Regions from separate parts of the Acinetobacter sp. NIPH 1852 genome, predicted to be linked through region 2. Evidence: predicted binding sites of a transcription regulator. Region 2 holds the regulator's gene; each other region holds the start of a gene.
The links. Region 2 encodes PhoB, which activates phosphate uptake and scavenging genes when phosphate is short. Its sites were predicted from a motif close to TGTCATNAANCTGTCATAA; they were not measured.

Region 1 (3,511 bases), on a different contig from region 2:
GAAATTAAATGAGCGTATCAGGTTCAGGAGTTGGTTTTTTCTTAATATTCTTTATCTATTTCATTATCGCTTTACCAATCTTGATTTTGGTCGCTGTTTTTATTAAAGAGTTTCGACAAAAGCTATTAATATTTTCCTCTACCTTATCCCTTTTATTTTTACCATCATTATACAAAGAAGTGAGATTCACCGTAGAAAATAATATTTGGGGGAATGCACAATTAAATGGGGCAATTTGGTTGTTTTTCTCGATTACATTATTGATCATACTTTTAATTTATTTCGTTCTAAGGAAATATAGTTTCTTTAGATTTTTATGATGGTTTTTTTGTTCTGATTGTTTGTGTGAATAGCCTAGCCACGATTTTTCTTTTTTCAACCTAAAACTAAAAGGGCATCAAGCCCTTTTAGTTTATTAGAAAATAATCTTCAAATTAGAAGTTATATTCCATACCTAAACCAATAGTTGTTTTCTTATCATCTTTCACTAACCAATCACGTTTTTGTTGGCCAACTACGCCATAGAAACGTGCTTGTTTGTTGATTTGATAGTCTGCACCAAGACCATAAAGATCTTGTTTACGATCATCACGACCATTTGATTCTGTTGTTGCAGAGATATACTGCGCTTTTAACTTGATCGGTGTAGAAGGGATCTTGTACGCTGCAGTTACGCCATACGCATCTTCTTGTAAACCTTTATATGATGTTACATCAGAACCGCTTGTTGTTGTAACAGTGTCATCTGTTGGTTGAGCTGTTTGCCATAAAGCACCCAATACAAACCCATCAAGACCTAACTTAGTGAAATCAAGTGAACCAGTTACACGGATTGCATCGGTATAGATACCAGATAAGCTATAAGCACCATATTTAGATGCGATACCGTAGTTACCTGCTACCGCAGCAGCAAAGCCGTAGTCTTTATTCTCATAAGTGATCGAAGTAGAAACGCCGTCACCAAAACCATCACGACTACCTTTATAACCATTAGCTGCATTTTCTTTAGCAGAAGATTCTTCACCTTGTTGGAACATGATGTTGAAAGCCAAGCCGCCTAACAATTTTTTATCAGTTTCAAAGCCGATCACATTTTTTAAACGATCTTCACCAGCCAAAATAGCGGTCATATCAAGTTCGTTGTGATCGTTATAGATATCTTGGTTATTGCCCGCTGCAGTTTTGAAGTAAGAGTCGTATTGACCAACTTTTAATGTACCCACGCCATCTGATTTAAGACCAATAAAGCGGTTACGGTTAGTAAAAGATTGATCACCGTCACCATCTGCATTGATTTGCCATTCAATTAAGTAAACTGCTGAAAGATTGTCTGTTAATTTTTCTTCACCCTTGATACCGATACGAGAAGCGTTTGAATTTACTTTTGTTACGCTTTCGTCTTTAAAGCCATTCTTATCGATTTGATCGAGCGTCACATTGAGCTTACCATACAATGTTGGTGCTGCTTGCGCTGCATTCATGGCTAATGTTGCTACAGTAGCAGCAAGAAGCAATTTTTTCATTGAGATTTCTCCAAAACACTTTTTTGTAAATGGCAGTTGCCTTAGTTACTGTTATAAGTTTGCTCGTGTACAAAAAGTTACATAGCTCACTAACTTGTATGCAGTATCGACAAACTTTGTTACAGAGAAGTGAAAGAAAAATGACAGTTTGGTGACGATTTATATGGAATGATAATTTTGTTTCTTATTGATTTTTATATAATTACAAAAACAAAAAAACGGAGTCATTGCTCCGTTTAAGATATTTCCAAAGATTAAAGTGCTGCTTTGATCTTTTCAGCGAGTGCCTGAATCTTATCTTGATCACCCATTTGCACCGCATGACGTCCTAACTCATGGACAGAACTCGGAATTAAATGGAAGTGCACATGTGGAACAGTTTGTCCAGCAGAAGCACCTGAAAGCTGCATAAGCACTATCCCTTTGGCATCGAGTGCCTTTTCCATGGCTTGAGCAACTTTTTGAACGATTTGAATCGTATAGGCAGCTGCATCGGCAGGGAGATCGAGTAAGGTAACTGCTGGTGTCTTAGGGATAACTAAGGTATGACCATCGGCTTGAGGCATGATATCCATAAACGCAAGAACTTGCTCATCTTCATAAATTTTAATCGCGGGTAATTCACCACGAAGAATTCTTGCGAAAATATTTTGGTCATCGTATGCCATGCTTAGTCCTTTAATTTAAATCATAGATGTTGGAATGTCCCTCGATGTTTGCAAAGAGGGGCGAAGAAATATTACTTACAATTCAGTTCTTTTTGACGCGCTTTGATTTCATCTAAACGTTGCTGTTCTTTGTCAGAAAACTTTGGCTTAGTGGTATGACAGTTCTCATTACCATACTTGGCTTTAGCATCTGCATCTTTAAAGCAGAAGCCTTTAGATGCATAGATCAGGTTATAGTTATCTTGTAACTTTTTACATTCTTGTTCCGATGCCGAAGCTTGCATGCTGAAACCTGTAAGGGTCATTAACGTAGCAAAAGCGGCAACTGTAAACTTATTCATGAGGCGTTCCTCTCGTTATGAGCAAGCACTGCGTTGAGCGCAGCGCAAGTACTAATATAAGGTGTATAGATGAAATTTCAATGAAACTGTATTATTTGAATGTAATTTTACTCCATATTCTATCCTTAATTATATAGAAAAACTATAGATATCAATGGTTTTATTAAAATCAAACATACAGAAGAAAATTATCAGCATTTTTATAAGGTTTTATACTCATTCTTTTAAACTTTATTAGCGCGTTATTCTGAAAACAATGACAGATATCCTTACTCGGTAACTCTACCATTGAAGTTTTGCGTTAAGAATATAATTCACAAAGAGCTGCTAGACGTGTACACAATAATACCGCCCCCATTTAAATTTATCTTTAAGTGGGGTTTGTTTTTAAACACATTGATGGCTAATAAACTACATAAAAAGCATCTTTTACTTAGCTTAACGAAACAGTATTTGAGCTATGTTGTGTCATTTGTTCAAAGTACTGTACCGCAGGTGAGCGGGCCATATATGCTAAAGCTTGTACAGTATCACCTTCATGGATCGGATTAAATTTTGGAGATACCCAACGTAAAGTCGCTTTCCATAGATATTTAATAGTCGGAAGGTTGTCTGTTTTGGTAGCCGTTTTTTCAAATTCACGAATAAAAGCAAAGAATCCACGACGCATTAATTTCTGAATGTCTTGATGTTCTAAATCCTGTTTCCCAAGACTGCGAGCGAAATCTGCAAGGAAGTAAATGAACAGTGGAAAAATTGCCATCATAATGACCTGACGAGAAACATAGAAACCTAACTTGTTTGTTAATAGATGTTCAAATAAGTCATAAGCGACACAGCGATGTTCAACCTCTTCAGCAAGATGCCAACGGAATAAATCGGTCATAGCAGGGTCTGCTTTATCCCAAGACTTGCTATCAAGCGTCCATTGCCCAATGGTACCTGTAAAGTGCTCAATTGCAGCAATCACACCTACACG
Region 2 (3,511 bases):
CATATTGACTGAACCATGATCTTGGACGGTATCTTGCGCCCACTGTTTCATCGCATCACGGTTTGAGACATCCAACACTTTTGTGGTCACTGTAATTTCAGGATATGCTTTCAAAAGCTCAACAGTTTGTGCCAAACCCTTTTCATTGATATCACTCAATGACAAATGACAACCTTGTTGGGCCAATAAAACAGCTATTTGTTGCCCAATCCCAGAACCTGCACCTGTGATCGCTGCGACTTTATTTTTAAAATTTTTCATTGCCTATCCTTTGTATTGCGAATGATATGCACATATTCGCCTAGATTACGTGCAGTTTAAGATATAACCAATATAATTTTGACAATACACGTTGTCAATATAGTACACTATGCTTTTAAGACAAATGGCAATAACACACACATTACTTGTCATATTGGGTCTATTTACATTTAATGAGATAAGATTTTTAGGCGATACAAGGCATAGTTGCATCATGTAAACTGAGCTAGACATACGCTATAAAGACTTTTAGGAAACGGTTTTTTCAATGACAACTCAAAAGCAAGCCAAAGCGAAGAAAAACAACAGCGAAACCAAAGAGCGTCAATTCAAGGGTCTTTCTTTAACTGAACGTAAAGAAGCTCGCCGTGAAAAACTGATTGAAGCTGGGATCGCTACTTACGGCACTCAGGGTTTTTTCTCAGTCACCGTCAAAGATGTCTGCAACGAAGCCAAACTTACCGAACGCTATTTCTATGAATCGTTTAAAAAAAGTGAGGAGCTATTTCAAACCGTTTTTTTAAGAATGGTTGGTGAAATGCAAAGTTGTTTAACGCAGGCGGTATTACTGGCGGCACCCGAACCAAAAAACATGGTCACTGCGGGGCTGTCTGCTTTACTCAACACCATTCGAAACGATCCACGTATGGCTCGGATTATTTATATTGATGCCATGTTGGTGCAAGACTTACACAATCAAGCCACGATCCAAGAGACCTTGACTCAGTTTGATCGGATCATTCAAGGCTTTGTGATGATCACTATGCCCAATGTTCAACAAAGCACTGAGGAAGTGTCTTTGATGGCGACAGGCTTAAACGGTTATGTCACGCATATTATTATTCGTTGGGTCTCAGAAGGCTTTAAACAACCATTAGAGGACGTGTTAGCAGCATGCTGTGCGGTATTTATCTCCTTTATCGCAACAACATCACAAAAAAATTAAAATCATTTTACAGTTTTGTGACAAATAAAACTGTTAGACTGATATGGTATTAACCAAATGAATTCATTTGCTTTATTGATAAATCACGTGTCATCATTTGGTCACTACGCTGCCGCACAATTGTCACAATTTATTGCTAAATTCGACTTTATCCACTCTTTTGCAATGATATTGTCATAATTAATCTTTGTAATAAGCCTGTCATAACAACAAAACGGTTCAACATTACCGTTATAAATTTGAGGGTATTGCGCTGTGAAAGATGACTATATTTTAATTGTCGACGATGAGCTACCGATTCGTGAAATGATCCATACCTCTTTGGATATGGCAGGTTTCCAATGTTTACAAGCAGAGGATGCCAAACAAGCACATCAAATTATCGTTGATCAGCGTCCTGCTCTCATCTTGCTCGATTGGATGCTACCAGGCGGTGTTAGTGGTGTAGATTTGTGCCGTCGCCTCAAACGTGATGAAAACTTGGCTGAAATCCCTGTCATTATGCTGACGGCTCGTGGCGAAGAAGATCATAAGGTACAAGGTCTAGATGCGGGTGCAGATGACTACATGACCAAACCTTTTTCTACCCGTGAACTGGTTTCTCGAATCAAAGCAGTACTACGTCGTGCCAATGCACTCAGTGGCGAAAAAGTCATTGATGCCAATGGTTTGATGCTTGATCCTGTGAGCCAACGTGTGAGCTTCGGTGACAGCATTTTAGAGATGGGACCAACCGAATATCGTTTACTCGCCTTCTTTATGACCCATCCTGAACGCGCTTATACGCGCGCACAATTGCTTGACCAAGTGTGGGGTGGTAATGTCTATATCGAAGACCGTACCATTGATGTGCATATTCGTCGTTTACGCAAAGTGTTAGAACCTTATGGTGTCGATCGTTTTGTACAGACGGTACGTGGCACAGGTTATCGTTTTTCTACACGAGCTGATTTGGCAGCAGGTTAAAACCCTTTATGTACGAACCTTATCCAGTCCCTGAACTGGCACGTGAACACCAACGTTTTCGTTACAGTAGTTTATGGGCCTTTGCAAAGCAAGATTTAAGACTGTTGCTTTTTTTCTTATTGATTGCGAGCTTAATCGGATTTGGCGTTGGGTATTTTTGGAGCTGTATTTTCATCGCTTTTGTGGTGTTTTTCACTTTACAGCTCCGCTCGCTCTACTTGGTGAATGAATGGATTTCAAATCGTCCTTATGATGTGCCGCCGAACTTAAATGGGATTTGGGGTGCGTTGTTGTTCAATGTCTATCGTGCCCAACGCCAAGAGCGTATTGTTCAAGCAGAAATGGTGGGCTTGATTGACCGTGCACAATCTTCGCTGTTCGCCTTAGCCGAAGCAGTGGTATTGATTGATGATCAGCATCAAATCGAATGGTGGAACCCAGCAGCCGAGAAGCTATTGGGCATTGAACCTTTAGATCGTGGACGCAACTTATTGACGATTTTACGTCAGCCGAGTTTTATTGAATATTTTAAACATAGCGATCAATCACCCGATGGGATTCGTCTACAAGTACAGATGGATGAAGAGCGTTATGTACAAGTCAAACTGACTCGCTTTGGTGGAGAAAGTCGACTGTTGGTGGCCTATGACACCACACGCGTACACAACCTCGAACAAATGCGTAAAGATTTTGTCGATAATATCTCGCATGAACTACGTACACCGCTCACCGTATTGAGTGGTTATATCGAAACCTTTACTGATCAGGATGATATTACACCACGTTGGAAACGTGCCTTCACACAAATGCAGTCACAAACCAAACGTATGAATGCGTTGGTCAATGATTTACTGTTACTGTCCAATTTAGAAAATAATAAAAAAGTCGCCAAAAAACAGATCATTGATATGGCAAATTTAATGAATCAAATCTTTGATGATGCGCGTGCTTATAATTTAGATTATGGACATACGCTCAACTTAGATATCGACAGTCATTGTGATTTGATTGGTTCAGATATGGAAATTGCCAGTGCTTTCAGCAACTTGATCACCAATGCGATTAAATACACACCGAAAGGCGGCATTATTACCATTGGTTGGCATGAAGAAAACGATCAAGCTCTTTTTAGCGTACAAGATAATGGGATCGGTATTGACCCAAAACATTTGCCGCGTTTAACTGAACGTTTCTATCGCGTTGATAGCGCGCGCAGCCGTCAAACAGGTGGCACAGGCTTGGGACTTGCGATTGTTAAACATGTCTTGATGCAACACGGCGCACATTTAGAAATCACCTCTAAAGAGAATGAAGGTTCGACCTTTACTGCTGTTTTCC
Region 3 (3,511 bases), on a different contig from region 2:
CAGGGTCAATATCATCATAAATGGCCATTTGCCCAGCATTGACGATTCCCATGGTCATGCCTTGTTTGATGGCATAGTAGAGGAACACTGAGTGAATCGCTTCACGGACAGGCTCATTTCCGCGGAACGAGAATGAGACGTTAGAGACACCACCTGAAATCATCGCATGAGGTAAGTTCTGTTTGATCCAACCTGTCGCTTCAATAAAGTCCACAGCATAGTTGTTGTGTTCTTCAATACCCGTTGCAATGGCAAAGACGTTCGGGTCAAAAATAATATCTTCAGCAGGGTAGCCGATTTCATTGACCAAAATGTCATAAGAGCGTTTACAGATTTCACGTTTACGCGCAGCGGTATCCGCCTGACCAGCTTCGTCAAATGCCATAACAATCACAGCAGCACCATACTGGCGGCATAAGCGTGCTTTCTCGACAAACTCGTCATAACCTTCTTTTAAGGAAATCGAGTTGACGACGGGTTTACCTTGCACGCATTTTAAACCTGCTTCAATGATTTCCCATTTTGATGAGTCAATCATGATCGGTACACGAGAAATATCAGGCTCAGATGCCACAAGATTCAGGAAATGGACCATCGCAGTTTGCGAATCGAGCATCCCTTCATCCATATTAATATCGATGATCTGTGCACCTGCCACCACTTGTTGCTGAGCAACTTCTAAGGCTTCTGCAAAGTTTTCTTCACGGATTAAACGCAGGAATTTTTTTGAACCTGTAACGTTGGTACGCTCACCGACATTCACAAAGAGCGAATCATCATAAATGTTAAATGGCTCTAAACCACTTAAACGACAGGCAGGAACGGTTTCAGGTATTTGTCGTGGTTTAATATCTTTTACGGCATTATAAATGGCGCGAATATGATCTGGTGTAGTACCACAGCATCCGCCTGTGATATTGATTAAACCACTTTCAGCAAATTCTTTGATGAACTCAGCCGTTTGTTCAGGTGTTTCATCATATTCACCAAACGCGTTTGGCAATCCTGCATTTGGATGCGCTGAAACAAAGGTATCAGCAATATCGGCAATGGTTTTAACGTGCGGACGCATCGCATCTGCACCCAAAGCACAGTTAAAGCCGATAGAAAGTAAATCGCCGTGACGGACAGAGTTCCAGAATGCTTCGGCAGTTTGACCTGTTAAGGTACGACCAGATGCATCGGTAATCGTGCCTGAAATCATCAATGGCAGTTCACGACCGATTTGCTTGAAGACCTCTTTGACCGCGAAGATCGCAGCCTTACAGTTTAAGGTATCAAAAACGGTTTCGATCAGGAGGATGTCCGAACCACCTTCGATCAAAGCATGGGTTGCTTCTATATAGTTTTCTTTAAGTTCATCGAAAGTAATGTTACGAAATGCAGGATCATTTACATTTGGCGAAATTGAACAGGTGCGTGATGTTGGACCCAATACACCAGCCACAAAGCGTGGTTTCTCTGGCGTTGAGTATTTATCACAGGCAGCTCTCGCCAAACGCGCAGCTTCACGGTTGATCTCAGGAACCAAATCTTCCATGTGGTAATCGGACATTGAGACGCGAGTACCATTGAAGCTGTTAGTTTCGATAATATCTGCACCAGCATCCAAATACGCTTCATGAATGCTTTGAATAATTTGTGGTTGTGTTAGAACCAATAAATCGTTATTACCTTTAAGGTCCGATGCCCAGTCTGCAAAACGTTCCCCACGATAATCTTCTTCTTCTAATTTATGGCGTTGAATCATAGTTCCCATCGCACCATCAATGATCAGGATGCGCTGGGCGAGAAGTGATTTTAGGGTGGCAAGTGTGGACATAAGGAACCCCAGTATATGATGAAGATAAAAAGCAGGGGCATTGTAACAGAAGCCGTATCAATGCGTATATTTTCAGTACAGTAGAGTGATGATCTGTCAGTTCACATTAAAAATGTCTTCAACGTTTCATTAAACTGCAATAATTAAAAGTAATAATGTTTAAAAATAAAACAGTGCCCTGAAATATGACAATAACATGTCATCTTTCGTAGCATTTGTTGCAAAATCAGACAAACAGTTTTTAAGGTGTTTTTGTTTTATTAATTGTTTGTTTTTATTGGTTTTAATAAATTAATAAGGTGGATTTATCGCCAAAAAACATGAAAAATTGATGTAAAAGTATGAAATTTTGGCTTCATATGGCATTCCTTTGTCATATAATTGTCATAATTTAATTAAACAATACGGGGGATTTCATCATCCTCTGTCCGTCTACATGAATTCTAATCTTCCCCCTGCTTCGGATTCACCACTTGCCAACCCAGCGGCAAAATCAACGAATGTACATGTACCAACACCGAAATTTTTTATGCCGGTGTTTTTGACGATTATTGTTGCAACACTTATTTATATCGGTTTTCAGGTCAGTGCTGACTTAGCACATGTTCCTGCTTTAAGTTTATATTCTGTCATTTTATTATCAACGGCTCTTTTTATTGCTTTGGCATTCGAGTTTGTAAATGGTTTCCATGATACTGCCAATGCGGTAGCGACGGTCATTTATACCAATGCGCTTCCTGCACCTGTAGCGGTGATGTGGGCGGGCTTCTGTAACTTCTTAGGGGTTATGGTTGCCAGTGGTGCAGTTGCATACGGTATTATTGCATTGCTCCCTGTTGAAATGATTATGAATGTAGGCAGTGGTGCAGGCTTTGCGATGGTCTTTGCATTGCTGATTGCAGCGATTGTGTGGAATTTGGGAACATGGTTCCTCGGTATTCCTGCTTCTAGCTCACATACATTGATTGGCTCAATTTTGGGTGTGGGGATTATGAACCACTTGCTCAATGCTTCGACTGGCGCGACCAGTGGCATTGACATGGATCAGGTGCTTAAAGTTGGTAAGGCTTTACTGTTCTCGCCAATGATTGGTTTCGCTTTCGCTGCGGTTCTATTCTTGTTGGTTAAGAAAATATTTAAAAACCAAATGGAGTTGTTCCAACCGCCTGTTGGCAATAAGCCACCACCACCGTTAATTCGTGGTATCTTGATTTTCACTTGTACTGGGGTCAGTTTTGCTCACGGTTCAAATGATGGTCAAAAGGGCATGGGCTTAATCATGTTGATCTTGATTGGCTTGGTTCCATTAGCATATTCATTAAATAAAAATTTAGATGAAAAACATCTACAGTCATTTGAACAATTGTCTTCTCAAACGGCTTTGGTTTTAAATGTTGATCGACAAGATTATTCTGATGAAAAAGCGCGTGAAGTGCTGACCACCTATATTCAAACCAAAGAACAAACGCCAGAAGTTATACCTGCATTGGCAAGTATGACCAATCATTTAGGCGAGAAAGTTGCAGCTTATGGTGACCTCAAAAGCATCCCTGAAGAAGGTGTGGCAGAGTTACGTAATGACATGTACTTGAGTACGACTGCTTTTAAACGTCTAGACAAAGCTGAAGCATTGCCAGTGATGAATGATGAACAAAAGAAAGTGGTGAAAGAGTATCGCAGCAATATGGA

Region 1: MMO38_RS02460 (porin) is a predicted target of PhoB. The motif match lies at 1,662-1,680, and genes of this name have one in related genera.
Region 3: MMO38_RS06425 (inorganic phosphate transporter) is a predicted target of PhoB. The motif match lies at 2,194-2,212, and genes of this name have one in related genera.

The regions. Positions count from the first base shown of each region.
Region 1 is NZ_JAKZGG010000002.1:163,223-166,733, forward strand. Features, by position in the region: gene MMO38_RS02460 (porin) at 435-1,523, opposite strand; gene MMO38_RS02465 (HIT family protein) at 1,778-2,191, opposite strand; gene MMO38_RS02470 (YARHG domain-containing protein) at 2,263-2,532, opposite strand; gene MMO38_RS02475 (metal-dependent hydrolase) at 2,966-3,511, opposite strand, start outside.
Region 2 is NZ_JAKZGG010000011.1:71,563-75,073, reverse strand. Features, by position in the region: gene MMO38_RS10495 (SDR family NAD(P)-dependent oxidoreductase) at 1-261, opposite strand, end outside; gene MMO38_RS10490 (TetR/AcrR family transcriptional regulator) at 530-1,207, shown strand; gene phoB (phosphate regulon transcriptional regulator PhoB) at 1,463-2,173, shown strand; gene phoR (phosphate regulon sensor histidine kinase PhoR) at 2,182-3,511, shown strand, end outside.
Region 3 is NZ_JAKZGG010000006.1:32,712-36,222, forward strand. Features, by position in the region: gene metH (methionine synthase) at 1-1,822, opposite strand, end outside; gene MMO38_RS06425 (inorganic phosphate transporter) at 2,259-3,511, shown strand, end outside.